Regions from separate parts of the Kitasatospora sp. NPDC089913 genome, predicted to be linked through region 3. Evidence: riboswitches for the same ligand, from Rfam matches in the RefSeq annotation. Region 3 holds a riboswitch; each other region holds the start of a gene.
The links. A riboswitch is a leader RNA that binds a small molecule or an ion and turns the genes downstream of it on or off. The one in region 3 is predicted to bind cobalamin.
Positions count from the first base shown of each region.

Region 1: another riboswitch for cobalamin. It lies ahead of ACIPYS_RS30430 (CoA-acylating methylmalonate-semialdehyde dehydrogenase); the one in region 3 lies ahead of ACIPYS_RS29460 (peptidase).
Region 2: another riboswitch for cobalamin. It lies ahead of metE (5-methyltetrahydropteroyltriglutamate--homocysteine S-methyltransferase); the one in region 3 lies ahead of ACIPYS_RS29460 (peptidase).

Region 1 covers NZ_JBIVGI010000025.1:67,358-80,123, forward strand. The annotation lists gene cobF (precorrin-6A synthase (deacetylating)) at 1-73, shown strand, start outside; gene ACIPYS_RS30400 (FAD-dependent oxidoreductase) at 183-1,292, opposite strand; gene ACIPYS_RS30405 (TetR/AcrR family transcriptional regulator) at 1,386-2,066, shown strand; gene ACIPYS_RS30410 (enoyl-CoA hydratase) at 2,198-2,971, opposite strand; gene mmsB (3-hydroxyisobutyrate dehydrogenase) at 2,968-3,852, opposite strand; gene ACIPYS_RS30420 (enoyl-CoA hydratase/isomerase family protein) at 3,849-4,922, opposite strand; gene ACIPYS_RS30425 (acyl-CoA dehydrogenase family protein) at 4,922-6,070, opposite strand; gene ACIPYS_RS30430 (CoA-acylating methylmalonate-semialdehyde dehydrogenase) at 6,067-7,581, opposite strand; cobalamin riboswitch at 7,785-7,976, opposite strand; gene ACIPYS_RS30435 (amidohydrolase) at 8,085-9,722, opposite strand; gene ACIPYS_RS30440 (APC family permease) at 9,784-11,202, opposite strand; gene ACIPYS_RS30445 (cytochrome P450) at 11,528-12,766, shown strand.
Region 2 covers NZ_JBIVGI010000014.1:201,167-205,997, forward strand. The annotation lists gene metE (5-methyltetrahydropteroyltriglutamate--homocysteine S-methyltransferase) at 123-2,438, opposite strand; cobalamin riboswitch at 2,614-2,817, opposite strand; gene ACIPYS_RS22465 (hypothetical protein) at 2,939-3,280, opposite strand; gene ACIPYS_RS22470 (hypothetical protein) at 3,439-4,831, opposite strand, start outside.
Region 3 covers NZ_JBIVGI010000023.1:142,762-155,527, forward strand. The annotation lists gene ACIPYS_RS29400 (hypothetical protein) at 1-368, opposite strand, end outside; gene ACIPYS_RS29405 (hypothetical protein) at 535-996, opposite strand; gene ACIPYS_RS29410 (SRPBCC family protein) at 1,159-1,539, opposite strand; gene ACIPYS_RS29415 (hypothetical protein) at 1,794-2,018, shown strand; gene ACIPYS_RS29420 (hypothetical protein) at 2,273-2,716, opposite strand; gene ACIPYS_RS29425 (hypothetical protein) at 2,713-2,988, opposite strand; gene ACIPYS_RS29430 (STAS domain-containing protein) at 3,340-3,723, opposite strand; gene ACIPYS_RS29435 (RNA polymerase sigma factor SigF) at 4,266-5,294, opposite strand; gene ACIPYS_RS29440 (glycosyltransferase) at 5,888-7,105, opposite strand; gene ACIPYS_RS29445 (NAD(P)-dependent oxidoreductase) at 7,367-8,425, shown strand; gene ACIPYS_RS29450 (hypothetical protein) at 8,608-9,330, shown strand; gene ACIPYS_RS29455 (hypothetical protein) at 9,377-9,847, opposite strand; gene ACIPYS_RS29460 (peptidase) at 9,906-11,039, opposite strand; cobalamin riboswitch at 11,144-11,283, opposite strand; gene ACIPYS_RS29465 (M4 family metallopeptidase) at 11,586-12,766, opposite strand, start outside.

The DNA.
Region 1 (12,766 bases), on a different contig from region 3:
GCTGCGCGCGGAGGCCCGTGAGCGCAAGGGGTGGATCATGGACACCTATCTGCTCCGCCGCACGGAGGACTGACCGCGTTCCGCCGCCCCGCCACTGCCCGCGACGGCCTCGGCGGGGCGCACCGGACCGGACGGGACCGGACCGGGGTGACCGGGGCCCGTCCGGCCGCACCCGGCCACCGTCAGTCGGGCCGGAAGAACGCGAGCATCTTCCGGGCGGCGTCCGGCGCCCGGAGCGTCGCCTGGATCTCCGTGGACATCCGGGCGGCAGCGGCGGAGCGTTCGAACATCTCGCGTTCGTACTCCGCCACGGCGGCCGGGAAGTCGTCCGGGTGCGCGGCGAGCGCGAGGCCGAGCAGGGCGCCGTCGAGCAGCGCCATGTTGGCGCCCTGTCCCACCGGCGGCATCAGGTGCGCGGCATCGCCGACCAGCGTGACGTCCGGCTTCGACGGCCAGGTCAGGCCGACCGGGAGCGTGGTGATCGACCTCGGCACGATCGTGTCGTCGCAGGCCGCGATCAACGCGGTGAAGCGCGGGTCCCAGCCCGGGAGCAGGTCGATCAGCCGCGCGCGGGCGGCCGCCGGGTCGTCGAACGGGATCCCGCTGCCGGCGAACCAGTCCGCGGCGGTGTCGTGGAAGCCGAGGCCGATCCGGACCCGGCCGTCGCCGTTGCGCTGCGCCGCCAGGGACAGTCCGTCGCCGAGCACCCAGTAGGTGCCGCGCCCGACCATCGCCGCGAGGCCGGGGTGGGTGCGGTCGATGTCGGGGATGCCGACCTCGACCACGTTGTGGCCGGTGTGCTCCGGGCGGGCGTCGGTGAGCAGCGCGCGGACCCGGGAGTTCGCGCCGTCCGCGCCGACCAGCAGCTCGTACGTCGCGCTGCTGCCGTCGGCGAAGCGCAGCCGGCCGGCGTCGGCGGACTCGTACGCGTGCCCCCAGCGCACCACGCCCTCGGGCAGGGAGTCCAGCAGCAGGTCGCGCAGGTCGGCGCGGTCGACCTCGGGCCGTGCGAGCGGGGCGTCGTCGGGCGTGTCCTCCTGGAGCAGCAAGGTGCCGTCCGGCTCGAGCAGCCGCATGTCCTGGCCCTCGCCGCGGGCGATCGCGAAGAACCGGTCGAGCAGACCCGCCTCGCGCAGGGCGCGCTGACCTGAGTGGATGTCGAGCATGCCGCCCTGGCCGCGCGCGTGGCGCGAGGACTCGCGTTCGTGGACGACGCACTCCAGGCCGTTCATGTGCAGCACCCGGGCGAGTGTCAGTCCGCCGAGACCCGCTCCGACGATGGCGATGGTCATATGTGCCTCCCCCTTCGGTACACCCCCGGCGCACCTCGATACACCGTACTGGTCGATACACTGTATCGCCCGATGCGTTGTATGGTGAGCGTCATGTTGGTGTGGGAAAGGCCGGAGCCGCCGGATCGACCCGTTCCGGCCCCGCTGAGCCGGGACCGGATCGTGCGAACGGCGATCCGTCTCGCCGACGCGGACGGCCTGGACGCGGTGTCGCTGCGCAAGGTCGCGACCGAGCTGGACGTCCGTCCGATGCGGCTGTACGGCTACATCGCGAGCAAGGAGGAGCTGCTCGACCTGATGGTGGACGCCGTGCACGCCGGGATCCGGCCGGTCGGCGACCACTGGCGGGAGGTGCTCCGGTCCCATGCCGAAGCCACCCGGAGCGCCGTCCACGAGCACGAATGGCTCGCCGATCTGCTGGGCGGCCGGCCCCAGCTCGGACCGGAGGCGCTGGCCGGCGGGGAGACCCTGGTGGCCGCGCTGGGTGACATCCACGTGGACGCCGTCATGCCGGTGGTCGCCGCGGTCAAGGCGTACGTGATCGGCGCGGTGCGCCGGGAGATCGCCGAGCGGCGGGCCGAGCGGGCCACCGGAATGGACGAGAAGCAGTGGCAGCGCTCGCTCGGGCCGTACCTGGAACGCGCGTTCGCCACCGGCCGGTTCCCCGCCCTGGCCACGGTGGTGCGCGACGCCGCCCACCTCGACGCCGACCGCACCTTCCGGACGGGCCTCGACTTCGTGCTCGACGGCATCGAGGCGCACATCTCCCGATGACGTGACGCCCGGCGGGGGCGCGGGGCGGAGCGCGCCGGTGCCCGGACCCCTTCGGCGAAGAGGGCCCCGGGCACCGGCGCCGCGGTGTCAGCAGTGTCGGCAGTGTCAGTGCTGCCAGCGGTGTCAGCGTGTCAGCGGTGCCCGAACTCCGCGGGGCGCTTCTCGGCGAAGGCGGTCATGCCCTCTTTCTGGTCGGCGGTGGCGAAGGTGGCGTGGAAGAGCCGGCGTTCGAAGCGGACACCCTCGGCGAGGGTGGTCTCGAAGGCCCGGTTGACCGACTCCTTCATCATGATCGCGGCCGGGGCGGACATCGCGGCGATCGCCGCGGCGGTGGCGAGGGCCTCGTCGAGCAGCCGGTCGGCGGGGACGATCCGGGAGACCAGACCGGCCCGCTCGGCCTCCTCGGCGTCCATCGTGCGGCCGGTCAGGCACAGTTCCATCGCCTTGGCCTTGCCGATCGCCCTGGTCAGCCGCTGCGAGCCGCCGATGCCCGGGATCACGCCGAGCTTGATCTCCGGCTGGCCGAACTTCGCGGTGTCTGCGGCGATCAGCACGTCGCACAGCATCGCCAGCTCGCAGCCCCCGCCGAGCGCGTAGCCGGCCACGGCGGCGACGACGGGCTTGCGCAGGGCGCCGAAACCGTCCCAGGCGGCGAACCAGTCGCCGAGGTAGGCGTCGACGAACTCCAGGGACTGCATCTCCTTGATGTCGGCCCCGGCGGCGAAGGCCCGGTCGGAGCCGGTGACGACCACCGCGCCCACCGTCCGGTCCCGGTCGAACTCCCGTGCTGCCTCGACGACTTCGTTCATCAGCCGGGTGTTGAGGGCGTTCAGGGCCTTCGGCCGGTCCAGGGTGATCAGGCCCACCCGGTCGTGGCGCTCGACCCGGATCGTCTCGTAGCTCATACGGCGTCCTCCCGAAGGGTGGTGATGATGGCCGAGAAGTCCCGCCCGGCGCCGTCGCCCTGGGCGAAAGCGGTGAACAACTCGGCTGCGCGACGGCCGAGTTCGGCGGGCACCTCGGAGGCGTCGGCGGCGTCGGCGGCCAGGCCCAGGTCCTTGGCCATCAGGGCGGCCGCGAAGCCCGCCGGGTAGCCCCGGTTGGCGGGGCTGGCCGGGACGGGGCCGGGGACGGGACAGTTGCTGGTGAGCGCCCAGCACTGGCCGGAGGCCGTGGAGGCGACGTCGAACAGGGCCTGGTGGCTCAGACCGAGGCTCTCGCCGAGGACGAAGGCCTCGGCGACCGCGATCATCGACACACCGAGGATCATGTTGTTGCAGATCTTCGCGGCCTGCCCGGTGCCGGAGTCGCCGCAGTGCACCACCTTGCGGCCCATCGCCGCCAGCACCGGTTCGGCGGCGGCGAAGTCCTCCGCCGCGCCGCCGACCATGAAGGTCAGGCTCGCCGCCTCGGCGCCCGGGACCCCGCCGGAGACCGGGGCGTCCAGGGCCCGGTGGCCGGACGAGCGGGCGAGGTCCCGGGCGGTCCGGGCGTCCCCGACCGCGATCGTGGAGCAGTCGACGAACAGCGCGTCCGTCGCCGCGGCGGTCAACTCCCGGTAGACCTCCAGCACATGGCGTCCGGTCGGCAGCATGGTGAGCACCAGCTCGGCGTCCGCGACCGCGTCGGCGGCCGAGGCGGCGATCCGTACGCCCTGGCCGGCCGCCCGCTCCCGGGCCTCCGGCACCAGGTCGTGGCCGGTGACGGTGTGACCGGCCCTGACCAGGTTCGCGGCCATCGGGCCGCCCATGTTTCCGAGTCCGACGAATCCGATCCGGTGGGTCACCAGCGCTCCAGGGGGGTGAGGTCGGCGAGGCCGAGTTCCCGCTCGCCCAGCGGGGCGAACCAGCGGGCCACGGCGGCGGGGTCGACGGCGTCCAGCGTGGCCGGACTCCAGTGCGGTGCGCGGTCCTTGTCGATCACCTGGGCCCGGATGCCCTCGGCGAGGTCCGGGGTGGCCAGGGCCGCGCAGGAGCTCCGGTACTCCTGGTCGAGCACCGCCTCCAGGGGGCCCAGCTCCCGGGCCCGGCGGAGCGCGGCCAGCGTCGCCTTGACGGCCGTCGGCGCGTTGGCGGTGATCCGGTCGGCCGCCTCCTTCGCCTCCGGTTCGCCGCTCGCGGCGAGCCGTTCGAGGATCTCCTCGACGCTGTCGGCCGCGTAGCAGGTGTCGATCCACTCCCGCTGCCGCTCCAGCCGGCCGGCCGGCGGTTGCCCGACGTGCCGGGCGAGGGCGTCGTGCACGGTCGACTCGGCCAGGTCGTCGAGCAGGGCGGGCAGCCGCCCGGCCGGCACGAAGTGGTCGGCGAGGCCGCAGAGCAGCGCGTCCGCCGCGCCGGCCGAGCCGGCGGTGAGGGCGAGGTGGGTGCCCAGCTCGCCGGGCGCCAGGGCGAGCAGATAGGTGCCGCCGACGTCGGGCACGAAACCGATGCCCGCCTCGGGCATGGCGATCCTGGTGCGCTCGGTCACGATCCGGACGCTGCCGTGGGCGGAGACCCCGACCCCGCCGCCCATCACGATGCCGTCCATCACCGCGACGTAGGGCTTGGGGTAGCGGGCGATCCTGGCGTTGAGGCGGTACTCGTCGCGCCAGAACTCCTCGACCTCGCGCGGATCGCCGCCGGTCGCGGCGCGGTGGATGGCGACGATGTCGCCGCCCGCGCAGAAGGCCCGGTCGCCGGCCCCGGTGACGACGACGGTCGCGACCCGCGGGTCCCGCTCCCAGTCGTCGAGGACCTCGGTGATCCGGCGCACCATGGTGTGGGTGAGGGCGTTGAGGGCCTTCGGGCGGTTGAGGACGATCAGGCCGGTGCGGCCCTCGCGCTGGACCAGGACCTCATCGGTGGTGCCGTCGCCCATCACGCGGCCCCGGTCAGGCCGCGGGCCACGATGACGCGCATGATCTCGTTGGTCCCTTCCAGGATCTGGTGCACCCGCAGGTCGCGGACGATCTTCTCGATGCCGTACTCGGCCAGGTAGCCGTAGCCGCCGTGCAGTTGGAGCGCCTGGTTGGCCACCTCGAAGCCGGTGTCGGTGGCGTGCCGCTTGGCCATCGCGCACAGCTGCGGGGCCCGGGCGTCGCCCCGGTCCAGGGCGTCGGCGGCCCGCCACAACAGGGCCCGGGCGGCCTCCAGTTCGGTGGCCATGTCGGCGAGCCGGAACTGCAGTGCCTGGGCGTGCAGCAGCCGGGCGCCGAAGGCCTCGCGTTCGGCGAGGTAGGAGACGGTGCGCTCGAGCGCGCTCTGGGCGCCGCCGAGCGAGCAGGCGGCGATGCCGAGGCGGCCGCCGTCCAGACCGCGCATGGCGATCCGGAAGCCCTCGCCCTCGCCGCCGAGCAGCCGGTCGGCGGGCAGCCGCACGCCGTCCAGGAGCACCTGCCGGGTCGGCTGGGCGTTCCAGCCCATCTTGCGCTCGTTGGCGCCGAAGGACACGCCCGGGTCGTCCCGGTCGACCAGGAAGGCCGAGACGCCCTTCGCCCCGGGGCCGCCGGTGCGCGCCATGACCAGGTAGACCTGGGCACTGCCGGCGCCGGAGATGAACTGCTTGACGCCGTCGAGCACCCAGTGGTCGCCGTCGCGGACGGCCCGGGTGGCGAGGGCGGCGGCGTCGGATCCGGCGCCGGGTTCGGTCAGGCAGTAGCCGCCCAGGTGTTCGGCGGTGCAGAGCCGGGGCAGCCAGCGGGCGCGCTGGGCGTCGTCGCCGTGGCGGTCGACCATCCAGGCGACCATGTTGTGGATGGAGAGGTAGGCCGCGATGGACGGGCAGCCGGTGGCGAGGGCCTCGAAGGCCACCGCGCCGTCCCGGCGGGTGAGGCCGGAACCGCCGGACTCCTCCCGGACGTAGACGCCGGCCAGGCCGAGCTCGCCGGCCTTGCGCAGCACGTCGACCGGGAAGTGCTTGGCGAGGTCCCACTCCACCGCGTTCGGGGCGAGGTGCTCGTCGGCGAAGGCCCTGGTGGTCTCCGCGATCGCACGCTGGTCGTCGGTGAGATCGTGCACGGCGCTCATCCCATCGTCGGCATGGTGAAGCTGGCGCCCTCCTTGACCCCGGAGGGCCAGCGCGAGGTCACCGTGCGGGTGCGGGTGTAGAAGCGAATCGAGTCCGGCCCGTGCTGGTTGAGGTCGCCGAAGCCGGAGCGCTTCCAGCCGCCGAAGGTGTGGTAGGCGATCGGCACCGGGATCGGCACGTTGACGCCGACCATGCCGGTGTTCACCCGGCGGGTGAAGTCCCGGGCGGTGTCCCCGTCACGGGTGAAGATGGCCACGCCGTTGCCGAACTCGTGCTCGCTGGGCAGCCGCAGGGCCTCCTCGTAGTCGGCGGCGCGGACCACGCTGAGCACCGGCCCGAAGATCTCCTCCCGGTGGATCCGCATCTCCGGCGTCACCCGGTCGAACAGCGAGGGGCCGAGGAAGAAGCCCTCCTCGTGGCCCTCCAGCCGGAAGTCGCGCCCGTCGACGACGAGTTCGGCGCCCTCCTCGACCCCGAGGTCCAGGTAGCCGCGGACCCGCTCCAGCGCGTCCCGGCCGACCAGCGGGCCGAAGTCCGCCGCCGGGTCGTCCGAGCGGCCGACCTTCAGCGCGGCGATCCGCTCGACCAGTTTGGCCACCAGCGCGTCGGCGGTCTCCTCGCCGACCGGGACGGCCACCGAGATCGCCATGCAGCGCTCGCCCGCCGAGCCGTAGCCGGCGCCGACCAGCGCGTCCGCCGCCTGGTCGAGGTCGGCGTCGGGCATCACGATCATGTGGTTCTTGGCGCCGCCGAAGCACTGGGCGCGCTTTCCGTGGGCGGCCGCGGTGGCGTAGACGTACTGGGCGATCGGGGTGGAGCCGACGAAGCCGACCGCCTGCACCCGGGGGTCCTCCAGCAGGGTGTCCACGGCCTCCTTGTCGCCGTTCACCACGTTCAGCACGCCGGGCGGCAGTCCGGCCTCGAGGAACAGCTCGGCGAGCCGCAGCGGCACCGAGGGGTCGCGCTCGGAGGGCTTGAGCACGAAGGCGTTGCCGCAGGCCAGCGCGGGCGCGGCCTTCCAGAGCGGGATCATCGCCGGGAAGTTGAAGGGGGTGATGCCGGCGACCACGCCGAGCGGCTGGCGCATCGAGTAGACGTCGATGCCGGTGCCGGCGTTGTCGGTGAACTCGCCCTTGAGCAGGTGCGGGATGCCGGCCGCGAACTCGACCACCTCCAGGCCGCGCTGCAGGTCGCCGTGGGCGTCGGCGACGGTCTTGCCGTGCTCGGCGGAGAGCAGCCGGGCGAGCGCGTCCCGCTCCTGCTCGACGAGTTGGAGGAAGCGCAGCAGCACCCGGGCCCGGCGCTGCGGGTTCCAGGCCGCCCACGCGGGCTGGGCCTGCGCCGCGTCGGCGATCACGGCCTCGACCTCGGCGCGGCTCGCCAGCGGCACCCGGGCCTGGACGCGCCCGGTGTTGGGGTCGTGGACGTCGCCGAAGCGGCCGGACGTCCCGGCGGTGCGCTTTCCGCCGACGAAATGGGTCAGTTCGGGGACGATCAGGTCAGGGACCATCGGTTCCTTCTCTCGACAGGATGGGGAGAGGAGGAGTGGAGGCCGCGCCGGTGCGCGGGCGCACGGTGGTGCGCTCGGCGCATGACGGCGTCGGCGGACGAACCGTCAGCGCGGGTGCGCCCCGGGGCTCGTCGGCACGGCACAGCCGGGGGCGGTGGAGCGGAAGCAGCCCGGATTCATGCGTGTCGTCTCCATCCTCGTGGAAAACACGGACCATCCGCGGCCGGTATCCTGACTCCCGGATCGACGCGCGCCCCCGGGCCTTCCCGGCTGGCTGCCAGTGGCCGAACTCCTGCGAGGACGAACTCCCCGGTCACAGTGGCGGGACCGTGCCGGACTCACACCGGCTTCCCTGACACCGCGGACCTGTTCCGACCATATAGTTGGACGTCCTAGTAAGTCCAGAGCCCCTTTCCGGCCGGGCGCGTCGGAACCCCCGCCGCCGGAACGCGACGGGCCCCGGGGGAAGCACCCCCGGGGCCCGAACGGCAGTTGACGCGTGATCAGTCGGTGACGTGGACCGGCTCGCCCCCGACGTAGGTGCGCAGCACCCGGGCCGACGCGATCTCCTCGGGCGGACCGGTGAGGATGTCGCGGTCCAGGACGACCAGGTCGGCCAGCATGCCGGGCGCGAGCACCCCGGCGTCGTCGTGCCCGTTCACATGGGCGGTGCCGGCCGTGTAGGCGGCGATCGCGGAGGCCAGGTCCAGCCGCTGCTCGGGCAGGAACACCCGGTCGTCCTCGGCCTCCGGCTCCCTCCGGTTGACCGCGACGTGCAGGCCGGCGAGCGGGTCCGGGCTGCTCACCGGCCAGTCGCTGCCCGCCGCCAGGGTCGCCCCGGCCCGGAGCAGCGAGCCGAACGGGTACTGCCAGGAGGCGCGCTCCGGGCCGAGGAAGGGGATGGTCAGTTCGTCCATCTGCGGCTCGTGCGCCGCCCACAGCGGCTGGATGTTGGCGACCGCCCCGAGCCGGGCGAACCGGGGCAGGTCGTCCGGGTGGACCACCTGGAGGTGGGCGAGGTGGTGGCGGGTGGCGCGCCGGCCGTTGGCGGCGCGGGCCGCCTCGACCGCGTCCAGCGCCTCGCGCACGGCCCGGTCGCCGAGGGCGTGGAAGTGCACCTGGAAGTCCAGCGCGTCGAGGGCGGTGACGTACTCGCGCAGGGCGGTGGGGTCGACGAAGCTGAGGCCGGAGTTGGCGGTGGCGCAGCCGCAGCCGTCCAGGTAGGGGCTGGTCATCGCGGCGGTGAAGTTCTCCGCGATGCCGTCCTGCATGATCTTGACCGAGCCGGCCCGGAACCTGCCGTGCGCGGCGGCGGCGCGGCGCTCGACCAGCCCGGCGATCTGCTCGGCGCCCCGCTCGCGCTCCCACCAGAGCGCGCCGTTGACCCGGGCGGTCAGCGCGCCGGAGCGGGCGGCCGCCAGGTAGGCGTCGGACGGGTCCGGCTGGCCGTTGAACTCGCCGAGCAGCGCGTCCTGCCAGCCGGTGATGCCGAGCGAGTGCAGCAGCCGCTGGGCCCGCAGCAGTCCGTCGAGCCGGTCGGCGGCGGTGATCGGCGGGACCAGCCGGGCCACCAGGCCGGTGGCGCCCTCCTGGAGCACTCCGCTCGGGGTGCCGTCGGCCTCGCGCTCGATCCGGCCGTCCGCCGGGTCGGGGGTGTCGCGGTCGACGCCGGCGAGTTCCAGCGCCCGGGTGTTGGCCCAGGCGCCGTGGTGGTCGCGGTTGGTGAGGTAGACCGGGCGGTCCGGGACGACGGAGTCGAGCAGCTGCCGGGTCGGCAGGCCGCCCTCGAAGCTCTCCATCGACCAGCCGCTGCCGGTGATCCACTCCTGGTCGGGGTGGGCGTCTGCGTAGGCGCGGATCCGCTCCAGGTAGTCGGCCACGCCGACGGTGCCGGTGAGGTCGCAGACGGCCAGCTCGGTGCCGCCGAAGACGGCGTGGATGTGCGCGTCCTGGAAACCCGGCAGCAGCAGCTTGCCGGTGAGGTCGACCACCTCGGTGTCCGGACCGATCAGGTCCCGGACCTCGTCGTGGCCGACGGCGGTGATCCGGTCGCCGGTGACGGCCAGTCCGGTCGCCCGGGTACGGGCGGCGTCGCCGGTGTGCACGGGGCCGCGGGTGAAGACCAGATCGGCCTTGGTCATGGGTGGTGCTCCGTTCTCGGGTGGTGCGGGTGGTCCGGGTGGCGTGGCCCGCCGGTACGGGTCAGCGGGTGTCGCCGAGGAAGTAGGGCGAGCGGCGGCGCCAGCGGGCCCAGGCGGCGGCGGGGAGTCCGGTGACGATCATCAGTACCACGACGGTGAGTTCGAACCAGCCGTTGTCGGCGGCGAGTTCGAAGTGGTCGGTGGAGTCGTAGAAGGTCCAGGTGAGGTAGCCGCCGACCACCAGCAGGACGGCTGCGCCGAGCAGCGGGCCGACCACCGCGCGCAGCCCTTCCGGCAGGTCGGTGCGCAGCAGGTGGCGGAAGCGGACGGCGGCGGCGACGGCGGTGAGGGCGTAGTAGAGGGCGACGATGATGCCGATCGCGTTGACGGCGGCGGAGATCAGGTCGTTGACGGTCGGGATGACGATCGAGCACAGGGCGAGCGCGACCGCGACCCCGGTGATCAGCAGGGTGCCGAGGGCGGGTGTGCGGTGCTTGGGGTGCAGCCTGGTCCAGACGGGGCCGAGCACGCCGTCGCGGCCCATCGCGAACAGCCCGCGGGCGGTGGGGATCACCGAGGACTGCAGGGAGGCGACGGCGGAGAACATCAGGGCGATCAGCGGGAGTGCCGCCAGCGGCTGGTCGGCGAGGCGGGCGCCGAAGTAGGTGAGGCCGTGGGCGCCGTTGTCCGCGAGTTCGTCCAGTGGCAGGACGCGCTGGAAGGCGGTGCCGGCGAGCAGGAACATCAGCAGCATGACGACCAGGGCGAGGGTGCCGGCACGGGAGGCGTCACGGGGGTCGTGGACCTCCTCACCGACGCTGAACACCGACTCGAAGCCCCAGTAGCAGAACACGGCGAGGACCATGCCCTGGGCGAGGGCGTCGAAGGAGGGGATCGTCAGCGGGTTGAACCAGTCGAGGGAGAACGGCTGGTCGCCGGCGAACAGCCCGTAGCCGCAGAAGCCGAGCAGGACGGCGTACTCGAACACCAGCAGCGCCTTCTGCAGCCGCGCGGCCAGGCCGAGACCGCGCACCGCGACCAGTGCGGCGGCGACCAGGACGGCAAGGCCGATCAGGGTGCACTGCACGGTGGAGTCGGCGTCCAGCCGCAGTCCGGCGACGCTGCGCAGGTGTGCCTCGTCGAGCAGCTGGATGATGGAGGAGCCGGTGACGGTGGTGGTGTAGGCCATGAAGACGACGGTGCCGACGGTGTTGACCCAGCCGGTGAGGAAGCCGAGCCAGGGGTTGAGGGTGCGCCCGACCCAGCGGTAGCTGCTGCCGGCGTCGGGCTCCGAGCGGTTGAGTCGTCCGTAGCCGCCGGCGATGGCCAGCACGGGGAGGAACGCGAGCAGCATGATGGCGGGCAGGTGGAGGCCGACGACGCCGGCCATCAGGCCGAGGCCGATGCCGATGCTGCTGGTCGCGGCGGTACTGGAGGCGGCGATCGCCGCCCCGTCGATCAGGCCGAGGGAGCGGGGCATGGAGTCCTGGGGGGCGTTGCGGTCCGTTCTCGGACCGCTGCCCGTGGCCTTCGCCGTCGATGCCAAGGGATCACCGCCTTGCTGGTGGGGGGGTGGGGTGGGGGTGAAGTGCGAGCCATGAAACCGGCGGCCCCGCGACACGTCAATGCTGTTGTCATAAGGACGGCGTGCGGGACCGGGTCCACCGGACGCTCCGCACCGTGCGCGGGCGCGCCGCCGGGGCATCCGGAACACCGACGGGCGCCCTTCCCCCGGTCGCCGCCCCCGCCGTACGGTCACAACCGGCCGGTCGACCGGCCCGCCGCTCCCCGACCGAGGAGGGCCCGTGGAACCCCGTAGCCCGTTCACCCACGTCCTCGACCCCCACGCCGCCGACCTGCACGCCGAAGCCGCACACCTGCGCACCCACGGCCCGGCGGTCCGGGTCGAACTCCCCGGCAAGGTCCTCGCCTGGTCGGTGACCCGCGCCGAGGTCGCCCGCCGGCTCCTCGCCGGGAACCGGCTCGCCAAGAACGCCCGCCGGCACTGGCCCGAGTGGATCGACGGCCGGGTCGGCCCGGACTGGCCGCTGGCCAGCTGGGTCGCGGTGGAGAGCATGTTCACCAGCGACGGCGAGGACCACCACCGACTGCGCACCCTGACCGCGCCCGCCTTCGGCCCCCGCCGGGTGGAGGCCCTGCGGCCCCGGGTGCGCGCGATCGTCGCCGCGCTGCTGGACGGACTGCGCGCCACCGCGCCCGGCGAGGCGGTCGACCTGCACGCCCGGCTCTCCTACCCGCTGCCGACCACCCTGATCTGCGACCTCTTCGGTGTCCCCGAGGAGCAGCGCCCCGAGGTGCGGCGGGTGGTCGACGGCGTCCTGGAGACCGGGGCCGCCCCCGAACGGGCCAAGGCCGTGCTCGACGACCTGTTCGCGGCGATGGCGCACCTGGTGGCCACCAAACGGGAGACACCCGGCGACGACATGACCAGCGAGCTGATCGCGACCCGGGACGCCGCCGGCACCCGGCTGAGCGAGCAGGAGCTGGTGTCCACCCTGATCCTGATGATCGGCGCCGGCTCCGAGACCACCGTCAACCTGATCGACCACACCGCGGCCCTGCTGCTCACCCACCCCGAGCAGCTGGCGCTGGTCCGGGACGGCTCGGCGACCTGGCGGGACGCCATCGAGGAGGCGCTGCGCCTCGAAGCGCCGGTGATGCACCTGCCGCTGCACTTCGCCGCCGAGGACATCGATCTCGGCGAGGGCGTGCTGATCCGCACCGGCGAACCGGTCCTGATCGCCTACGGGGCGGGCGGGCGCGACCCGGAACTGCACCCCGACCGGCCCGACGTCTTCGACCTCACCCGGCCCGACCGGACGCACCTGGCGTTCGGCTTCGGACGCCACTACTGCCTGGGCGCCGCGCTCGCGGTGCTGGAGGCCGAGGAGGCGCTGACCGCGCTGTTCGGCACGTTCCCCGAGGTCGGGCTCGCGGTGCCGGCGGCGGAACTGCGGCACCAGGAGTCCTTCGTCGTGAACGCCCTGCAGAGCCTCCCGGTCCGCCTCTCCCCCGCCGCCTGA
Region 2 (4,831 bases), on a different contig from region 3:
CGGGGGCCCCCCCCGGGTCCGCCGCGCCGCACCCCCCCCCCCGCCGTGTCGTTGTGGCCAAGGGCCCGGGGGGGGGGCCCCCACCCGGGGGGCCCCCCCGCCCCTTGAGTTCACCGCGACGGTCAGCCGGCGAGTTCCTCGCGCAGGCGGCGGGCGGCGCCGACGAGGCTGTCGAGGGAGGCCCGGGTCTCGGTCCAGCCGCGGGTCTTCAGGCCGCAGTCGGGGTTGACCCAGAGCCGCTCGGCCGGGATCGCGGCCAGGCCCGCCCGGAGCAGTTCGGTGGCTTCCTCGGTGCTGGGGACGCGCGGGGAGTGGATGTCCCAGACACCCGGTCCGACCTCGCGCGGGTAGCCTGCGGCGGCGAGTTCGCCGGCGACCTGCATGTGGGAGCGGGTGGCCTCCAGGGAGATGACGTCGGCGTCGAGTTCGTCGATCGCGGTCATGATCGCGCCGAATTCGGCGTAGCACATGTGGGTGTGGATCTGGGTGTCCGCGCGCACGCCCGAGGTCGCGAGCCGGAAGGACTCGGTGGCCCAGTCGAGGTAGGCGGGGCGGTCGGCGGCGCGCAGCGGCAGGGTCTCCCGCAGGGCGGGTTCGTCGACCTGGACGACGGCGGCGCCGGCGGCCTCGAGGTCGGTGACCTCGTCGCGCAGGGCCAGGGCGACCTGGCGGGCGGTGTCGGCGAGCGGCTGGTCGTCGCGGACGAAGGACCAGGCGAGCATGGTGACGGGGCCGGTGAGCATGCCCTTGACGGGGCGGTCGGTGAGGTCCTGGGCGAAACGGAACCAGTCGACGGTCATCGGGTGCGGGCGGGAGATGTCGCCGGCGAGGACCGGCGGGCGCACGTAGCGGGTGCCGTAGGACTGCACCCAGCCGTGCCGGGTGGCGAGGTAGCCGGTGAGCTGTTCGGCGAAGTACTGGACCATGTCGTTGCGCTCGGGCTCGCCGTGCACCAGGACGTCGAGGCCGGCCTTCTCCTGGTAGGCGATCACCTCGCGGACCTCGGCCTCCATCCGCTCCCGGTAGGCGGCGGTGTCGATCCGTCCGGCGGTCAGGTCGGCACGGGCGACGCGCAGTTCGGTGGTCTGCGGGAAGGAGCCGATGGTGGTGGTGGGCAGCAGGGGCAGGCCGAGGCGGGCGCGCTGGGCCACGGCACGCTGCGGGTAGGGCTGGGTGCGGCGGGCGTCGTCGGCGGTGACGGCGGCGGTGCGGGCGCGCACGGCCGGGTCACGGGTGATCGGCGAGCCGGCCCGGGAGGCGAGGTCGGCGCGGTTGGCGGCGAGGTCGGCGGTGATCGCACCGGTGCCCTCGCGCAGTCCTCGGGCGAGCAGGGCGGACTCGGCGGCCTTCTGCTTGGCGAAGGCGAGCCAGCGGGCGATCTGCGGGTCGACGTCGCGTTCCAGGGCGGCGTCGATCGGCACGTGCAGCAGGGAGCAGGACGGTGCGACGTCGACGCGGTCGGCGAGGCCGAGCAGGGTCGCCAGGGTGGCGAGCGACTTCTCCAGGTCGTTGATCCAGATGTTGCGCCCGTCGACGACGCCCGCGACCAGCCGCTTGCCCGGCAGACCGCCGACGGCGGCGAGGTCGTCCAGATTCGCGGCGGCGGGGCCGGTGAAGTCGAGCGCCAGGCCCTCGACGGGTGCCTTGGCGAGCACCGGCAGGGCGTCGCCGAGGCGGTCGAAGTAGCTCGCGACCAGCAGCTTGGGCCGGTCGGTGAGGGCGCCGAGCTCGCGGTAGGCGCGGGCGGCGGTGTTCAGTTCGGCCGGGGTGCGGTCCTGGACGAGAGCGGGCTCGTCCAGCTGCACCCACTGGGCGCCGGCGGCCTTCAGCGCGGCGAGGAGTTCCGCGTAGACCGGCAGCAGTCGGTCGAGCAGGGTGATCGGCTGGAAGTCGGCCGCCACGCCCGGGGCGGGCTTGGCCAGCAGCAGGTAGGTGACCGGGCCGACCAGGACCGGGCGGGCGTCGTGGCCGAGCGCGAGGGCTTCGGTGAGTTCGCCGACGGCCTTGGCGGGGTCGGCGGTGAAGACCGTGTCGGGGCCCAGCTCGGGCACCAGGTAGTGGTAGTTGGTGTCGAACCACTTGGTCATCTCCAGCGGCGCGACGTCCTGGGTGCCGCGCGCCATGGCGAAGTAGCCGTCCAGCGGGTCGGCGTCGACGGCGGCCCGGTGGCGGGCCGGGATCGCACCGACGGCGACCGTGGTGTCGAGCACGTGGTCGTACAGCGAGAAGTCACCGGTGGGGACCTCTTCGACGCCGGAGTCGGCGAGCTGCTGCCAGTTCCCGCGGCGCAGGTCGGCGGCCGTGGCCAGCAGCGCCTGGGCGGTGACCGTGCCCTTCCAGTAGCCCTCGATCGCCTTCTTGAGCTCCCGGCCCCGGCCCTGGCGGGGGTAGCCGTACGCGGTGGCGAGGGTCGCCGCGGCTGCGGACTTCGTGGTCAAGGGACTCTCCTTCGCGAGTCTGATTCCTCTGGTCCCGATGACGGAACGAGGGCGCGAAGGATGACGAACCGGGCAGCCGGCGCCGTCGACGAACGGGCCCGATCTGCCGGGTATGGTCGCCGACCCGCCCACGAGGTCACCGGATAGCCGTGCGCGATCGGTCGCGCGCGGGCAGTGGCAGGTCTTCGGACTCGCGGGCACGTCCGCCCTCCTCGAGGGCGGATTCCTACTGGCCGTCGCTTCCCAGGCCCTCCCGGGCCCAGTGCGTATGACGGCGGTCGTTCCCACTCACCGCTGCGGGGCAGTCCCGGACTGGCCAGTCGAATGGCTTCACCGGGTTCCCTCTTACGACGTCCTGCCTGGCGGGCAGGACGAACCAGCTGCACGGGCCAGCGTAGACGCAGATCACCCGGCGGTGCAGCCCGTTCCACCATTCTGCCCACTGGTTGAGACCGGCACCGTCACACGGACGGACTGTCGGAGGCCGCGGTGACGGGCGGTCAGGCCGCCCGGTGCGTGCGGCGGCGGGCCGAGAACCGGCGGGCCACGAACACGGTGGCGACCGCCGCGGCCGTGAAGAGCAGCGTGTTGGCCACGACGCCCGCGTCCGTCAGCCAGGCGGGGTCGGAACCGTCGGGCAGTCTCGTTCCGGTGAACAGGCCGCCCACACCGGTCAGCAGGCCCCGGACGACGTAGACCGCCACCAGGGCGACGAGCCCGACGGGCAGCGTCAGGACGACGGCCGCGAGGTAGAACCGTCCGTTCCCGGTCGCCCCGCCCAACGCGGCCGACACCGCGACCAGGGCGACGTAGCACGCCGCCGCCCACCTGGAAGTCCTCATGTGGAACCGTCCCCCTGCTCGAATGTCCGGCGGTGCGGTGGCGCCGCACGGTGATGCTCCTCGCTGCCGCGCGTTCCCGCCACCCCGGCGGAACGAGCGGTGGGCCGCAGGCCCCTGCTACCGCGCCCGGGGACCCGCGACCCGCGGCGTGTCCTGGATCAGCTGCCGTACCGCAGCGAGACGGTGTCGCCGACGTGGACGGTCGTGGCGCGGGTGGCGGCGGCGGCCGTGCCGCCGTCCAGGACGACCTTCCAGGTGGACGGACCGCTGTTGGCGGTGCCGTTGATCGCGGTGATGGTGCCCGCGCCGGTGGACGGCGTGACGGAGGTGACGCAGCCGCTCGGCGTGGCGGTGGCGGCGGCGTCGAGGACGTCGCCGAGGGTGACGGTGCCGCCGGTCGGGGTGAGGGTGACGGCGCAGACCTTCGGCGTGGCGGTGCCGTTGTCGACGACGAGGGCGAGGCGGGCGGCGGTGCCGGCGGTGAAGGCGGAGGTGGCCGCCCACGCCGGTTCCCCGGCCGCGACCGGTGCGGGCGGGGTGGCGGTGAAGCCGGCGCCGGCGACGGCGCGAAGCCCGTCGACGGAGGCGTAGGCGGAGGGGACGGTGTCGGTGGACAGGTACTTGAAGCCGCCGCCGGGCTTGAACTGCTGGGCGATCAGGAAGTCGACCGGGGTCTTGCCGGTGCCGCTGGTGAAGTCGGTGCCCTGGGGGTTGATGCCGCAGGCGTTGAGGCCGGAGACGGCCCAGCCGTTGGAGTCGGTGTTGGCGCCCCACATGGCGTTGAACGCGCCGGAGGACAGCAGCTTGCCCTTGAGGAAGTTCTTGGCGGCCACCACCGCGGCGTCGGTGTTGGGGACGCCGCCGACGCACAGGGAGGCCATGGCCGCGCCGGTCATGTCGATGTCGCTGCCCTTGCCGAGTTCGGTGGGGTCGCCCGCGGCCTTGCTGTAGTTCCAGCCGCCGTCGGTGTGCTGGTTGGCGCGCACGGCCGTGACGGAGGCGTCCAGCAGGGCCTGCGGCACGCGCTTCGTCCCGCTCTGGGTCTTGGCGCCGCCGAGGGCGAGCAGCCCGAAGACCGTGCCGTTGAAGTTGGCGGACGGGCCGTAGTAGCCGGGTTCGGCGGTCTGCCAGTACGCGACCAGGTCGGCGATCAGGTTGCGGCCGGGGCCGACGCGGGCGGGGTCGATGCCGGCGGCGTAGGCGTTGAGGGTGCCGCGCTGGTAGTCGGTCGCGACGGGGGAGGCCCCGGGCCAGCCGGCGGCGGCGAGCTGGTTGCGGTAGACGAGGCGGGCGTTCTTGGTGGGGTCGCCGCCGGGGGTCACGTCGGCGGCGGCCGTGCCCGCGGCGGCGAGGGCGCTGAAGGCCCACTCGTTGGAGAGCCCGCCGCCGGTCACGTAGCTGCCGTCGGCGGCCTGGAGGGACTTCAGGTAGGTCACACCGGTGCTCTTGGAGGTGGCTATCTGGGCCGGGGTCGCGGTCGCGTGGGCCGGAACGGCCGACAGGACCAGGGCACCGGCCGCCACCGCGACGGTCACCGCGGAGGCGGCACGG
Region 3 (12,766 bases):
GACCGTTCCAGCTCGTCGATGCGGTCGCGGCAAACGGCATGGCGTTGCGCCGCCGCCGCTGCCTCCCGGCCCTGCTCCCGGGCGAACAGCACTCGGCGCCCCACCGTCCGGACCGCGAGCGCGGGCAAGGAGAGCGGCCGGATCAGGCCGGTGATGAGCGAGAGGCATTCGGCCTGCGGTCGTTCACTCAGTTCGAACACGGCTGCCGCAGCCTGCTCGCTCGGAGCGGAACCGGCACCTGGTCCAGGACCGGGCGCAGGAGCACGACCCGCCAGGAGGTAGCGATTGCGCAGAACGGTGAAAGCCACCTTCGTGGTGACGGCAGCTCCGGTGCAGTGGACCGCGACGGCAAGGACGATGAGCCACATCCGCGTGCACGCCTCCTCGGTGAGCCGGCCTCGGGCACCGCCCGTCTGCCCGGTCGTCCCCGGATCGAAACAGGCGTGCGACGCCGGCCGTAAGCACCGCCGCGGCGGGCCCGTGACGCGGCGCGCCCGGGGCCGGGCGGCGCTCGCCGTTCGACGGCGGCCCGGTTCACGGGGCGCCCGGGTCCGCAGGACCGTCCGGTTCGTCCCCCACGCCGTCCAGGTCGCCGTAGCGGGCGCGCCACTCCTGGGCCCGGGCGTTGTGCCAGTCGACGCCCTGCTGGGCCTGGTCCTCCGACAGGCCGCTGAGGGCGGCGACCACGCCGAGCGGCACCGGCTCGTCGTAGTCGGCCAGCGTGCGGCAGACCTTGGCCGCGTACTGCTCCTCGGGGACGAACGGACGGCTGCGGTAGACCTCGACCAGCGCGGCCAGGTGCCCGGCCGAGCACGCCGTCACCACCCGCCTGCCGTCGAGCTCCGGATCGGAGACGTGGACGGCCGAGGAGTCGGGGACGATCGCGCTGAGCAGGTCCTCGGCGAGGACCGCCAGGCCGCAGTGGTCGCAGATGTCGTACGCGGACGCGTCGGCCGCGCCTGCGCCGACGTCCGCCGGGGGTTCGTTGTGCTCCACGTCCGGCGCCTACCCGGGGAGCCCGCGGACAACCACCGGGCGCGGGGCGCGGAGCGGCGCGGCACCGGAGGCAGCGGCAACACGGACACGGGCAGGGCGAGGCACGACGGCACCCCAGTCCGTACGGGACCAGGGGCGGTGTCGCGGCGGCCGTACCGGGGCTCAGCCGGGGGTGATGCGGCCGCGCCGGCCTCCTTCCGCCCGTCCCCGTTCCTCGACGAAGTCCTTGAACCGCCGCAGGTCGCCCTTGACCCTCCGGTCGACCCTGCCCATGGCGGAATTGGCCTTCTCGGCCAGGCCCTCGGGCTGGAACTCCATGGCCAGGCTGACCCTGGTGTGCACGTCGTCGATGCTCCTGAAGGTGACCACGCCCTTCTGGTCGACGTCGCCGTCGACGGTCCGCCAGGCGATCCGCTCGTCCGGGAGCTGGTCGACGATCTCGGTGTCGAACTCGCGGCTGACGCCCCCGACGCTGGTCCGCCAGTGGTTGTAGGCGGCGTGCAGCGGCACGTCGACGTCGACCGATTCCTTCACCGTGCTCATCCGGTGCCTCCCTGCTGGTTGTGGTGCCGGTGGTGCTGCGGATCGGGGCCGGACACGTCCGGCCCCGGCCGCGCGCCTGCCCCGACGTCCCGCCGGTAACCCTCGGGACCCCGGCGGGTCCAGCGGTCTGCCCCGGCCACGGGCACGCCAAACCTCCGCAGTCGGGAAACGCCCCAGTGGGTGACACCCGGTGGCCGCCCGGCCCGGCCCGGGATTGCATGGGAGAGCCCCAACCCCTGCTCAGGGAGGCAGTCGTGTACGAGATGTGGGCCGAGACCGATGCGGCGGTGGAGCCGTCCGGTCTGATGTGGCACGTGGTGTCGAAGGACGACGCGTCGACGGCGCTCTGCGGGCAGTTGCTGGAGCTGTCCCGCCGGGTCGTGCCGAACGGTGTGGAGACGCCGATAGGGGCGCCGGACCGCTACTGCGATCCGTGCCTGGTGTCGGTGCGCGAGACCATGGCGGCCGCCGACCACTGAGCGTCGGCCACTGAGCGCCGGCCACGGAACACCGACGGCGGAGCACCGACGGCGGAACACCTACCGCTCGCCGTCGGCCGCTCGGCCTCGTGCGCCCGACATCGGGCGCGACGGCCCCGGCCGGGGGGGCCGTGCGGACAGGTCCGGCCCGCCCGCGCCTCCCGTCACGGGTTTGTCCGCGCGCCGGGCGGCCAGCCGCCCGGCATGGACACCCGGCCGCTGGCCGACGCGCTGAACGGCGTGCCGTTCGGCCCCTATGGGTCCGCCTCCTCGAGGTGGTAGAGGGAGCGGTGCACCAGGTACTCCCTGGCCTGCCGGCGCTCGCCCTCCGTGAGGAGGTAGACGGACGGGCCGCCGCCGCCCGTCGCGCTCAGCATGTCCTCGACCAGGTCCGCGAGCGGCGGGACCGGCCCGGCCTCGGCGCGGAGGGCGGCCAGGAAGGGGCGTTCCGGGGACTGCCGGAAGGCCAGCAGTCCTGGGTCCCACTCCCAGTCGGGATGCGCGCCGGGAAGGCGCCGGTCGTGCAGTTCGTAACAGAGGTGGAGGGCCAGTTGGTGGTCCTGGCCCCAGGGGTCGCCGCCGGCGGCCGGTGCCGGCCGGGCGGTCCCGTCCGGCGGACCGGCGGAGACCAGTTCCAGCACCGCCACGGAGAGCGGTCCGCGGGCCGCCGGCGGCAGTCGCCTCGTCGCCGTCCTCATCGCCGGTCCGCCCCGGCGGCGGAGGAGCCGGGAGCTCCCGGTCGGTCACCGCTCCCGGCCGACCGCCGCAGCAGCAGCCCGGCGCCGCCGAGGGCCAGCAGCCAGCCGCCGATCAGGGCCCACAGTACGGGCGCCGCGTCGGTGGCGAGGCCGGCGGCCAGCAGCACCAGCGGCAGAAGTCCCAGGGTCGGCAGCGCCCGTGGACGCGCTCCGCTGGTGGCCGCCCACACCCGCCCGCGTACCGCGAGCGCCCGGGACCGCGTCCCGGCCACGATCCGTCCTTGCCGCCTCATCCCCGCCGACCTCCCTCTCCGCCTACGCGGTCCGGTCCCCCGCCCTGCGGCTTCCCCGAAAGGCGCCCGGCGAACGTCGGACCGCCGTTTCGCCGTGGCATCGCCACGACCTGCACACAAGCACGCACGGCACGGCAGCCGCCACGCGGGGCGTCGGCAGGCGATTAGGCGAGCGGGCAGGCGGAGGGCCGGGCAAGCAGTAGGGAGCAGGCGGCCAGGAACGGCACGGGCGGGTCGGGCACGACACGTGCAGGTCGGGCACCGGCGGGGCAGGTCCGACCGGTGCCCCCGAGCGGGACGTTCGACCGTCGCGGCGCGGTCAGGGCGCGGTCACGGCGGCAGGCTCTCGCGGAGGGTGAACGCGTCGATGGCGCCGGTGAGTTCGAGGACGCGGCGGACGATCGGCCGAAGCCGGGCCAGCTCGATCCGGGTCTTCCGCTCCCGTGCCCCGACCGCGGCGTCGAGGAGCGCGGACAGGCCGGTGGAGTCGCAGAACGCGAGGTCGCCGCAGTCGACCAGGAGCACGGTGCCGGGGGTGGCCGGAGCGCGGTCGAGTGCCTCGCGCAGCACCGCCACCGTGTCGAGGTCGAGCTCTCCGTGCAGCGAGAGCACGGTGCCGAGGGCCGACGGCCGGGTGCGGACGGTGAGTCCGACCGACTGGTCCGGGGCGGCCGTGACGGCCCCGGGGGGCGGGCGGGGCGGGCGGCGGGTCATGACGGATGCTCCTGTTCGTTCGCGGCGGCCGGTCGGGCGCGTTCGCAGCCGGGCCCGGCCCGTGCGGCGGGTCCGTGGATCGGTGCGGGGTCCAGGCGCTTCGGTACCGGGCGGCGCGCACCGTCGGCGGCCGTGGTCATCGAACCGCCGGTCGCGGCGAGCGCCGGGGAACGCCGGAGCGGACGCTGCGGACGCTGCGGACGCTGCGGACGCTGCGCACGGCGCGGCCGACGGCACACGTGGCGGGCGCCGAAGGTCAGGCTGCCGACAGGTGCCTGCGGAGACGGTCGGAGCCGCTCCGGAACGCGGTCGGGAACCTCCGCTGCCACCGCGCTCTCCTCTCTCGTACCGACGGCCCCCCGCAGCGCGGGTATCCGCTGCGGGGGGCCGGAAACACGAGGAAGCACCGGAATTCCCGGTCGGAGGGTCTGCTCCGTTCCGTCCGTCGGATACCGGGTCGGCGCCCTCCGGACTCCCGGGGTGCGGCCGCCCCGCCCGGAGTCGGCCGCCCGGAGTCGGCCGCCCGGACCAGCCTCGTGGAGTCAGCCTCGACCCTGCTCCGAAGAGGACCCGGGACCGTCCGGGTCGTCGCTCCAACCCGCCGCGTCCCGGTCGTCCAGCTGTTCGCGCAGGTGGGCGAGGGTGGCGGAGAGCAGCCTGGACACGTGCATCTGGGAGACCCCGATCCGCGCGGCGATCTCGGACTGGGTCCGGTCCTCCCAGAACCGCATTTCGAGCACCGTCTGCTCGCGCCGCGGCAGCTGCCGGAGGAGCGGCCGGACGGCGGTGCGGAAGTCGGCGAGCTCGATCCCCGGATCGCACGAGCCGAGCCGGTCCAGCAGCGCGCTGCCCGACTCGTCGGTGTCCTGCTCACGCGGGGCGTCGAGGGAGTTGGGCCGGTAGACCCGGCCCGCGATCAGACCCTCGACCACCTCGTCGACGTCGAGGTCGAGCGCCTCCGCGATCTCCTCCGGGTGCGGCAGCCGGCCGAGCTCCTGCTCCAGCCGGTCCGAGCCACGGGCCACGGCGAGGTAGCACTCCTGCATCCGGCGCGGCACCCGGACCGGCCAGGAGGTGTCCCGGAAGAAGCGCTTGATCTCGCCGGCGATGGTGGGGATGGCGTAGGTGACGAACTCGACGCCGCGCCCCGGGTCGTAACCGTCGACGGCCTTGATCAGGCCGACGGTGCCGACCTGGAGGATGTCGTCCATGTCCTCGGGGCGGTGACGGAAGCGGCCGGCGATGAACCGCACCAGCGGCATGTTCAGCTCGATGATGGTGCCGCGCACGTAGCTGTACGCGTGGGTCTCGCGGGCCAGGCCGGCGAGGCGGTCGAAGAGCGCGTCGCTCAGCTCGCGGGCCTCGGTCTTGCCCATGGCCCGCAGCTGCGCCTCGCTCGGGCGCGGGGGCAGGTCGGGCGGCGGGTCGGCCGGGTGCCAGGGCGACGGGATGTCGGTCGGCGGGACAGCGGTGGCGTCCTGGGGGACGCCGTCGGCGGCGGCGGGCAGGGCATCGGGGGTAACGGGCGGCGGGTCGGTCCGACGGCCGACGTCCGACATCGTTGTGGACACGGCGGTTCTCCTGGGCAGCGGGAACGCCTCGGACCGCGAGAGGGTAGGGCGTGATCGCCCGCGCACTGCGGCCCCTCTTCCCGAAGACCTCTGCCCGGCTTCTTCAAGCGACGGTCCAGGTGGCGCCCTGTGCGGGCGCGGGAACGGCGTGCGGTGCTGTGCGACCGCTCCGGTGGTTCTGGTACCCGACATGGAGCGGTTCATTCTGATTTGTCGGCTTGAATGTTCTCCGGTCCTCGATGTTTCCCGGCCCCGTTCCACCGGGGTCTGTTGCAGGCTCGGGTCCGCACACCGTGCGTCACCGGGCGTCGGGCGTCACCGGCAGTAGGCCGGACGGCACGCCACGCGTCACCGGACGTCGGGCGTACCCGCTCGTCCCGCCCCGGCCGGGCGGCGGTCCGCCCGCAGGTCGCCCTCGATCTCCGCCAGGATGCGGCGTTCCCGGCTCGACAGGCCCGGTCCGTCCATCACGGCCACCTCCGCACCACGGTGCTCACCCCCCGGACACCGGGCGGGTGCCCGGGCCGCGGCACGGCAATCCGGCCGGCGACCCCGAGTACCCGGGTCCCGCGCCGCACCGGCCCGGGGGCGGGTCAGCACCCGTCGAGCAGCAGGCGCGCGGCCACCTCCGCGCCGTCGGTGCGGACGGCGGCGGCCACGGCGGCGGCCCGCCCCCGGGTCCGCGGCGCCAGGACGGTCCGCAGCGCGGCGGCGACCGACTCCGCGGTCGGAACGGCCGTGTCGTGCACCGCCCCGATGCCCAGTTCGGCGACCCGGGCGGCCCAGTACGGCTGGTCGACGATCTGCGGCACCACCAGCTGCGGCGCACCCGCCAGGGCGGCCGCCGTGGTGGTGCCCGCGCCGCCGTGGTGCACGACGGCCGCGACTCGGGCGAACAGCGCCCGGTGGTTCACCTCGCCGGTCACGAAACGGTCGTCCGGAGCGCCGTCCCCACCCGCCGACAGTTCCGCCCAGCCCCGGCCGACGACCACCCGGCGGCCGGCGGCGACGGCCTGCTCGACGGCCAGCCGGGCGACGTCCTCCGCCCCGCGCATCGGCATGCTGCCGAAGCCCACGTACACCGGCGGCTCGCCCGCGTCCAGGAAGGCGGTCAGACCGGCGGGCAGCGGGCGCGGGTCCGGCAGCAGCCAGGCGCCGGTCTGCACCACGTCGAGGTCGGCCGGCAGCCACGGGCCCAAGGTCGGGTCGGTGGCCAGCCAGGGCCGCCCGGTCAGGACGTGGTCACGGACGTTCTCCACCACCGGCAGGCCGACCGCCGTCCGGTGCGCGTTGACCGCCCCGCCGAACAGCGCGTTCATGCTCTCGACGTCCAGCTCCCACAGCTCCGTGCTGTCCGCCCCCGCGGGCGGCGCAGGCCGGCCCGGGTACTGGAACGGCGGGTGGTGCGGCGACGGCAGGACGGTGGGCTGCAGGCCCGCGTAGACGAACCGGGCGCCCGCCGTCTCCGCCGCCGCCCGGGCACCGGCCGCGCTCGGGAACAGCCCGGTCGCGACGACCGCGCCGCCCGCCGCCGCCTGCCCGAGCACCGCCTCGTAGGACGCCGCCGTCAGCCGGGCCACCCGGGTGGGGAAGTCCACCGGCGCCGCCGGGGCCGCACCGGTCACCAGCGCCCGCACCGGGTCGCCCACCGGCACCACGGGGACGCCGAGCGCGGCCGACCGGGCCGCGAACTCCTCGTCCGAGGGCGCGCAGAGCCTTGCGTCCGCGCCCAGTTCGCGCAGTCGCACCGCGAGCCCCAGCATCGGCTCGACGTCCCCCCGCGACCCGTACGTCGACAGCACCACACGCATCCCGCCCCCTCCCGCCACACCTGTTCCGGTTTCGACGGTGATTCTCCGACGTCCCCGGGGCCTTGCGGCAAGCCCCCGGGTGCGCGGTAGCTTGGCAGCGGCAGTGATCATCAATCAGCTCCCGCGCCCCTCGTTGCAACCGCACCGCGCCGCACCGTGCCGCGCCGTGCCGCACCGCGTCACGTCGCCCCGCGTCGCCGTGCGTCCGTGGGGATCCGGCCGGGGCAGAACGGGGGCCCGGTGGGGCGGAACGGGGGCCCGGTGGGACGGAACCGGATCCTGTTGCTGGACGCGGCGCCCGGGGACCTGCTCCGCGTGGAGCTGGAGCGGCTGCTCGGCCACGGCCTGGAGGTCACCCTGAACCTGCGGCGGGTCGCGGACCCGGCCCGCGCCCGCTACGACTGGGACGGACGGGTGGCCTTCACCGACTTCGACCCCTTCGACGAGGCCGCCCTGATCGCCGCGACCCTGCGCGACGGCGGGCACCGGGCCGTCAAGTCCCGGGCCGGGGTGCCGATGCGCGCCGGGTTCCTCGCCGCCACGGCCGCCGGCACGACCGAGGCGCTGAGGGTGATCGGCCGGGCCGGAGCGGGCACCGACCACGTCGACCTCGGCGCGGCCGCCCGCCTCGGGGTCGCCGTGACCCACACGCCCGGGTCCAACGCCGACGCGGTCGCCGAGTTCGCCCTGGCCCAGCTGCTCGCCCTGAGCCGGGACCTCGTGCAGCACAACGCGGCTTCGCACCGGGGCGACTGGCGCACTCCGGCGTCACCGTCGCGGGCCCTGTCCGAACTGACCCTCGGCATCCTCGGCCTCGGCCGGACCGACCGCGCACTGGCCGGCCGGGCCCGCGCCCTGGGCCTGACCGTCCTCGGCCTCGGCCGCGGCCCGGCGGCCGAGGAGGACGGCGTCCGGCGGGCGGGCTCCCTCACCGAACTGCTGACGACCAGCGACGTGCTGTCCGTCCACCTGCCGCTCACGGCACGCACCCGGGGACTGATCGGCCGCCGCGAACTGGCGTCGGTGCGGCCGGGCGCGGTCCTGCTGAACACCGCCCGGGGCGGGATCGTCGACGAAGCGGCCCTGGCCGACGCCCTGCGCGATCCCGGGCACCCGCTCGCGGCGGCGGCCGTCGACACCTTCGAGCACGAGCACGCCGCTTTCGCCTCACCGCTCTTCGGGCTCCCGAACGCCCTGCTGACGCCGCACGTCGCGGGGATGACCCGCGGTGCCATGGCCGAGGCCGCCGTCCGCTGCGCCGACCACGTGGCGGCGCTGCTGGCCGGTCGGCCGGAGGGCGTGCCGGTGGCGACGGGCTGACGAGCTGACCGGCTGACCGGCTGACGGGTCGTCGGTTCCGACCCTGCCGTTCGGCAGGGGTGGAGCCGCCGGGCGAGCTCGGTAGATGTGCCGATCGGTACATGTGCGGGTGGGGGTGCCGCGACCAGGATTGGGGGCATCGAGAGGGCGGCCGACGGGGCCGCCGGGGAGGGAGACCCACCATGTTCCGCATTCGTACCCACAACCGTGCCGCCGTCCGGACCGCACGTGCCGCTCGGGCTGCTCGGACCGCACGGGTTGCCGCTGCCGCCGGGCTGGCCCTCGCCGCCCTCTCGGGCGTCGCGCCGGCCTCCGCCGACACCCTGTCCACGGACGGCGTGTCCACGGTTTCCCTGTCCGGCGAGTCCGGGCCCGCCGGCCGGGGCGACCGGCCCGAGCGGACGGCGAGCGTCAGCGGCAGCGCCCGGATCTCGTACGCCTTCTCCCCGGACGACGAGATCCGGTTCACCGTCGACGCCCGCGCGAAGCCCTACTCCCGCCCCCTCCCGGGGACGAACTCGCCGAACGGGCTGCCCACCGATGCCGTGGGCACGGTCCGCTACTCCCACCGCGTGGCCGCCACCGGCGAGGTCCACAGCGCCGAGGCCGAGGTCGACTGCCTGAGCACCGGCGGCCCGGTCGCCACCCTGACCGCCGTCATCGGCTCGGACACCGAGAACCGCAAGGAGCGGATCGGTCTCAGCGTCTACCAGGGCAGCGGCCGCGACGGCGCCCGCCTCGGATTCTCCTGGGGCGTGGCCAATCTCGACCTGGACGCCGACCAGAAGCCCTACCAACCGGTGGTCGGCACCTGCATGGCTCCGGCGCCGTTCGCCCCGGTGCTGCAGGGCGGTTTCACCGTCCACCACGTGGAGTTGGAGGCCCCGAGGACGCCCGGCCGGTAGGGCGCGGTCCGGGCCGGACCGCGCCCTGGGGAGAGCGGGGCCGGGGTCAGGGCGCGGTGATGCCCGGCTGGGCACCGGCGCCGAAGGACCAGCCCTCGACCTCGCCCGGGGCCGGGTTGTAGGAGCCGGCGCCGAGGCTGCTGTAGGACCACGGGCCGCCGTGCGGGGCGTGCCAGTACGACCAGTAGGCGGTGCCGGTGGGGTTGGTGCAGGTCGTCGGCAGGGCGTTGATCTTGCAGACGAAACCCGGGAAGCGCGGGTGGAAGGAGTAGGAGAAGCCGGCGCCGGTGATCGCGGCGAGGCCGCTCGCCGGGTCGCCCGGGGCGCAGCCGGTCTCGATGCCACCACCGAGGGCGGTGAAGTCGACGACGACGGTGACGCCGGAGGTGCCGGAACAGGCTGCGGCCTGCGCCTGCGGGGCGGTCGCGGTGGAGACGCCGAGCAGGCCGGCGGTGAGGGCCGCAGCGGTGGCGAAGGCGCCGAGGGTACGGCGGGCCGGGTGGACGGAGGTGGTCATGGGCGTGCTCCTGGGGTGTGGCGGGCGGCAGTGCGGGTCACGGGCGGGCGGGCGACCGTCAGGGGCGCACGGCCGGGGCCGGGCAGGCCAGGGTCGGGGCGGACGGGCGGGCGCCGTGGGCGCTGAGGCCGGCCAGGCCCTGGCCGGAGAGGCCGAGGACGGCCTGAGCGGTGGCCCGGGCGGCGTTGGCGGGGTTGAAGCCGCTGGCGTCGTAGGCGACGGCGCCGCGCACGGAGGGGTCGGCCGAGCAGCCCTGCTGGAGCTTCACCAGGCTGCTCCAGCCCTTGAGGCCGCTGATGAACCGTCCGCCGGGGAGCAGGGCGGAGGTGGCCAGGCCGGTGCTGTTGGCGTTGGAGGTGGTGGCACCGGCCGCGGCGAAACCGCCGTCGGTGTTCTGGTGGGCCGTCAGCCAGTCCAGGCCCGCCTTGGCCTTGGCGCTGCGGCCGGTGGCGGCGAGCGCCTGGGCCGCGAGCGCGGTGGCGTCGGCGTCGGCGGTGCAGGTGGCCTGCCCGAAGGAGACCGGGAAGCCGCCGTCGGCGCACTGGGCGGCGGCCAGGAAGTCGACGGCCGGGGCCGGTACCCCACCGGGGGTGCGCTGGAGGGCGATCAGGGCGAGGGACTGGCCGAAGGCGTTGCTGTAGTCGCCCCACTGGGAGCGGTCGGAGAAGCGGCCGCTCGGCGTCAGCAGGGAGCGCAGCCGGGCGGGCAGGTCGACGCCGCCGAAGGCCGACGGGGTGGCGCCGCGCACCTCGACGACCAGCAGGAGCTTGGCGGTGGCACCGGCGTAGGCCTCGGTGGTGCCGTCGCCGAGGTAGCCGCTCAGGATGTCGGGGCGGGCGAGCCAGGCGGTGGCGCGGGCGGCGGCCTGGTCGGCGCTGCCCGCGGCGGCGAAGGCGAGCACGGCGTCGATGGTGAGGCCCTGATCGGGGTAGGCGGTGCCGTCGAAGACCGACTCGAAGTGGTCGCCGTTGACCAGCTGGCGCGCGAGCCAGCCGGCCGCGGCGGCGTCAGGACGGTAGGTGGTGGCGTTGTCGCCGGAGGCCGGGGCCGCAGCGGTGACGGCCGGCGCGGTGACGGCCGGGACGGGCGCGGCAGCCTGGGCGGCGGTGGCGGCGGGGAGGGTGGCGGTCAGGGCCAGCGCGGATATCGCGAGCAGGCGGAGCGGGCGGCGGCGGAGCGCGGAGTCGGACATGCGAGGCCTTTCCGGGCCTGGGCGCACGGGCGACCGCCGGCGACCGCGCGGGACGGACCGCCCGACGGCTCCGGGAGCCCCTGGCCGCAGACCACGACGGGAGGAGGGGACACGCCTCCGCCGACGGGTACTCGGGCTCGCCACCGACTGCCGTCGGCGGCCTACCGTTGCGGGTCAGCGCCGGAATTCGACCGGACTTCCCCCGACGGCGGAGTCAGAACATGACGGCTCATGATGTCGGCTCGGCCGAGAGAGGGTCAAGGCCGGTTCGAGGTCGGATCGCCGTCGCCGGGTCTCGGCTGACAGGACCTCAGCGGCCCGGGCCGCCGGGACCGGCGGGCGGTGGTCCGTCACCTGGACCGCACAGGCGGGTCGTCGGTACCAGCACTTCGGCGACGAGCCTGCTGCGGCGGGAGCGGCGGTCCGGTCACGGCAAGGACCCGCCCGGCTGCCGCAGGGATGCGGCGGCCGGGCGGGAGACCGGGGCGGACGGGGGCCGGGCTTCGGGGTCGAGAGCCCTTGGGTCCCCGGGGCAGCCGCCTTCGGTCAGCAGGTGCCGGCCGCGCGCTCGCGCACGACGAGGTCGGTACGGCCCGCCGTGGCGTCCAGCCAGACCACCCGGGTCCCCCGGTCGGCCACCGGGGAGTACTGGCCGCCCCGGTTGCAGGACATCCGCTCCGGGGTGCCGCCGGTGAGCGGGAGCTGCCAGAGCTTGGGCAGGTCCGTGTTCCTGGTGCCGCCCGTCACCGGGCGAGCGGCTTCGGCGAAGGTGACGGCCCGGTCGGAGGCGGTGAGGCCGGAGATCCGGCGCGGCTCGGTGCCGGTGCCGAGCCTCGGGCCCGCGGGCAGGAGGTCGCTCACCCCGGAGCCGTCCAGCGCGCCGGAGCGGATCGTGCTGCCCTTCGTCCGGTCGAAGGGGGTCTCGACCCACAGCAGCCGGCCACCGGCCAGTCGGGTGCTGCCGACCTCGGTCCCGGCGGCGGCGTTCGCGTCGTCCACCACGTACTGGGCGACGACCTTGCCGGCGGCGAGCGAGTAGACCGTCGGCGCGCTCACCGTCCGCTCACCGACCTGCCAGCTCTCGGTCCAGGCGAGCAGGCCGTCCCGGAAGGCGAGGGCGGAGGCCCGGTGGCCCTCCGGCAGCGCGATCGGCACCGCCGGGGCGCCGGCGCGGGAGAGCACCGGCCCGCCGCGGCCGGTGGCGTAGTCCGTCATCAGGAAGGCGACGTCCCCACCGGAGACCCGGACATCGCCGAAGTACTGGTTCGCGCCGCGCTGGACGCTGCGCGCCGGGCCACCGTCGAGCGGCCGGGCCAGCACCTCCATGCCCCAACCACCGTCGGCCCCCGGCCCCATCGCCACCCACGCGGCCGTCGTACCGTCGGTCGCGGGCCAGCCGTGCGAGCGGCCGTCCTCCGCGCTGAGCCGGGCGGGCTCGGCGGAGCCGGCGACGGCGCCCGTGTACACGGCCATGCTGCCCTTGGCGCCCTCGCCCGCGGTGGCCGCCACCCAGCGGCCGGCCGCGACGTCCGGCGCCACGCTCTCGGTGGAGAGTTCGCGCAGCAGCGGCCGGCTGTCCACGCCGATCCGGCGCTGCCAGCCGGCCTTGATCCCGTGGGCGTCGAAGGCGGCGGCCACGGTGCGGAGCCGGGCACGGTCGAGGCCGAGCGCGCGGCCCGCGGCGAGCACCGCGTTGCGGGCGTCGACGAAGTCGTCCAGCGGGGTGA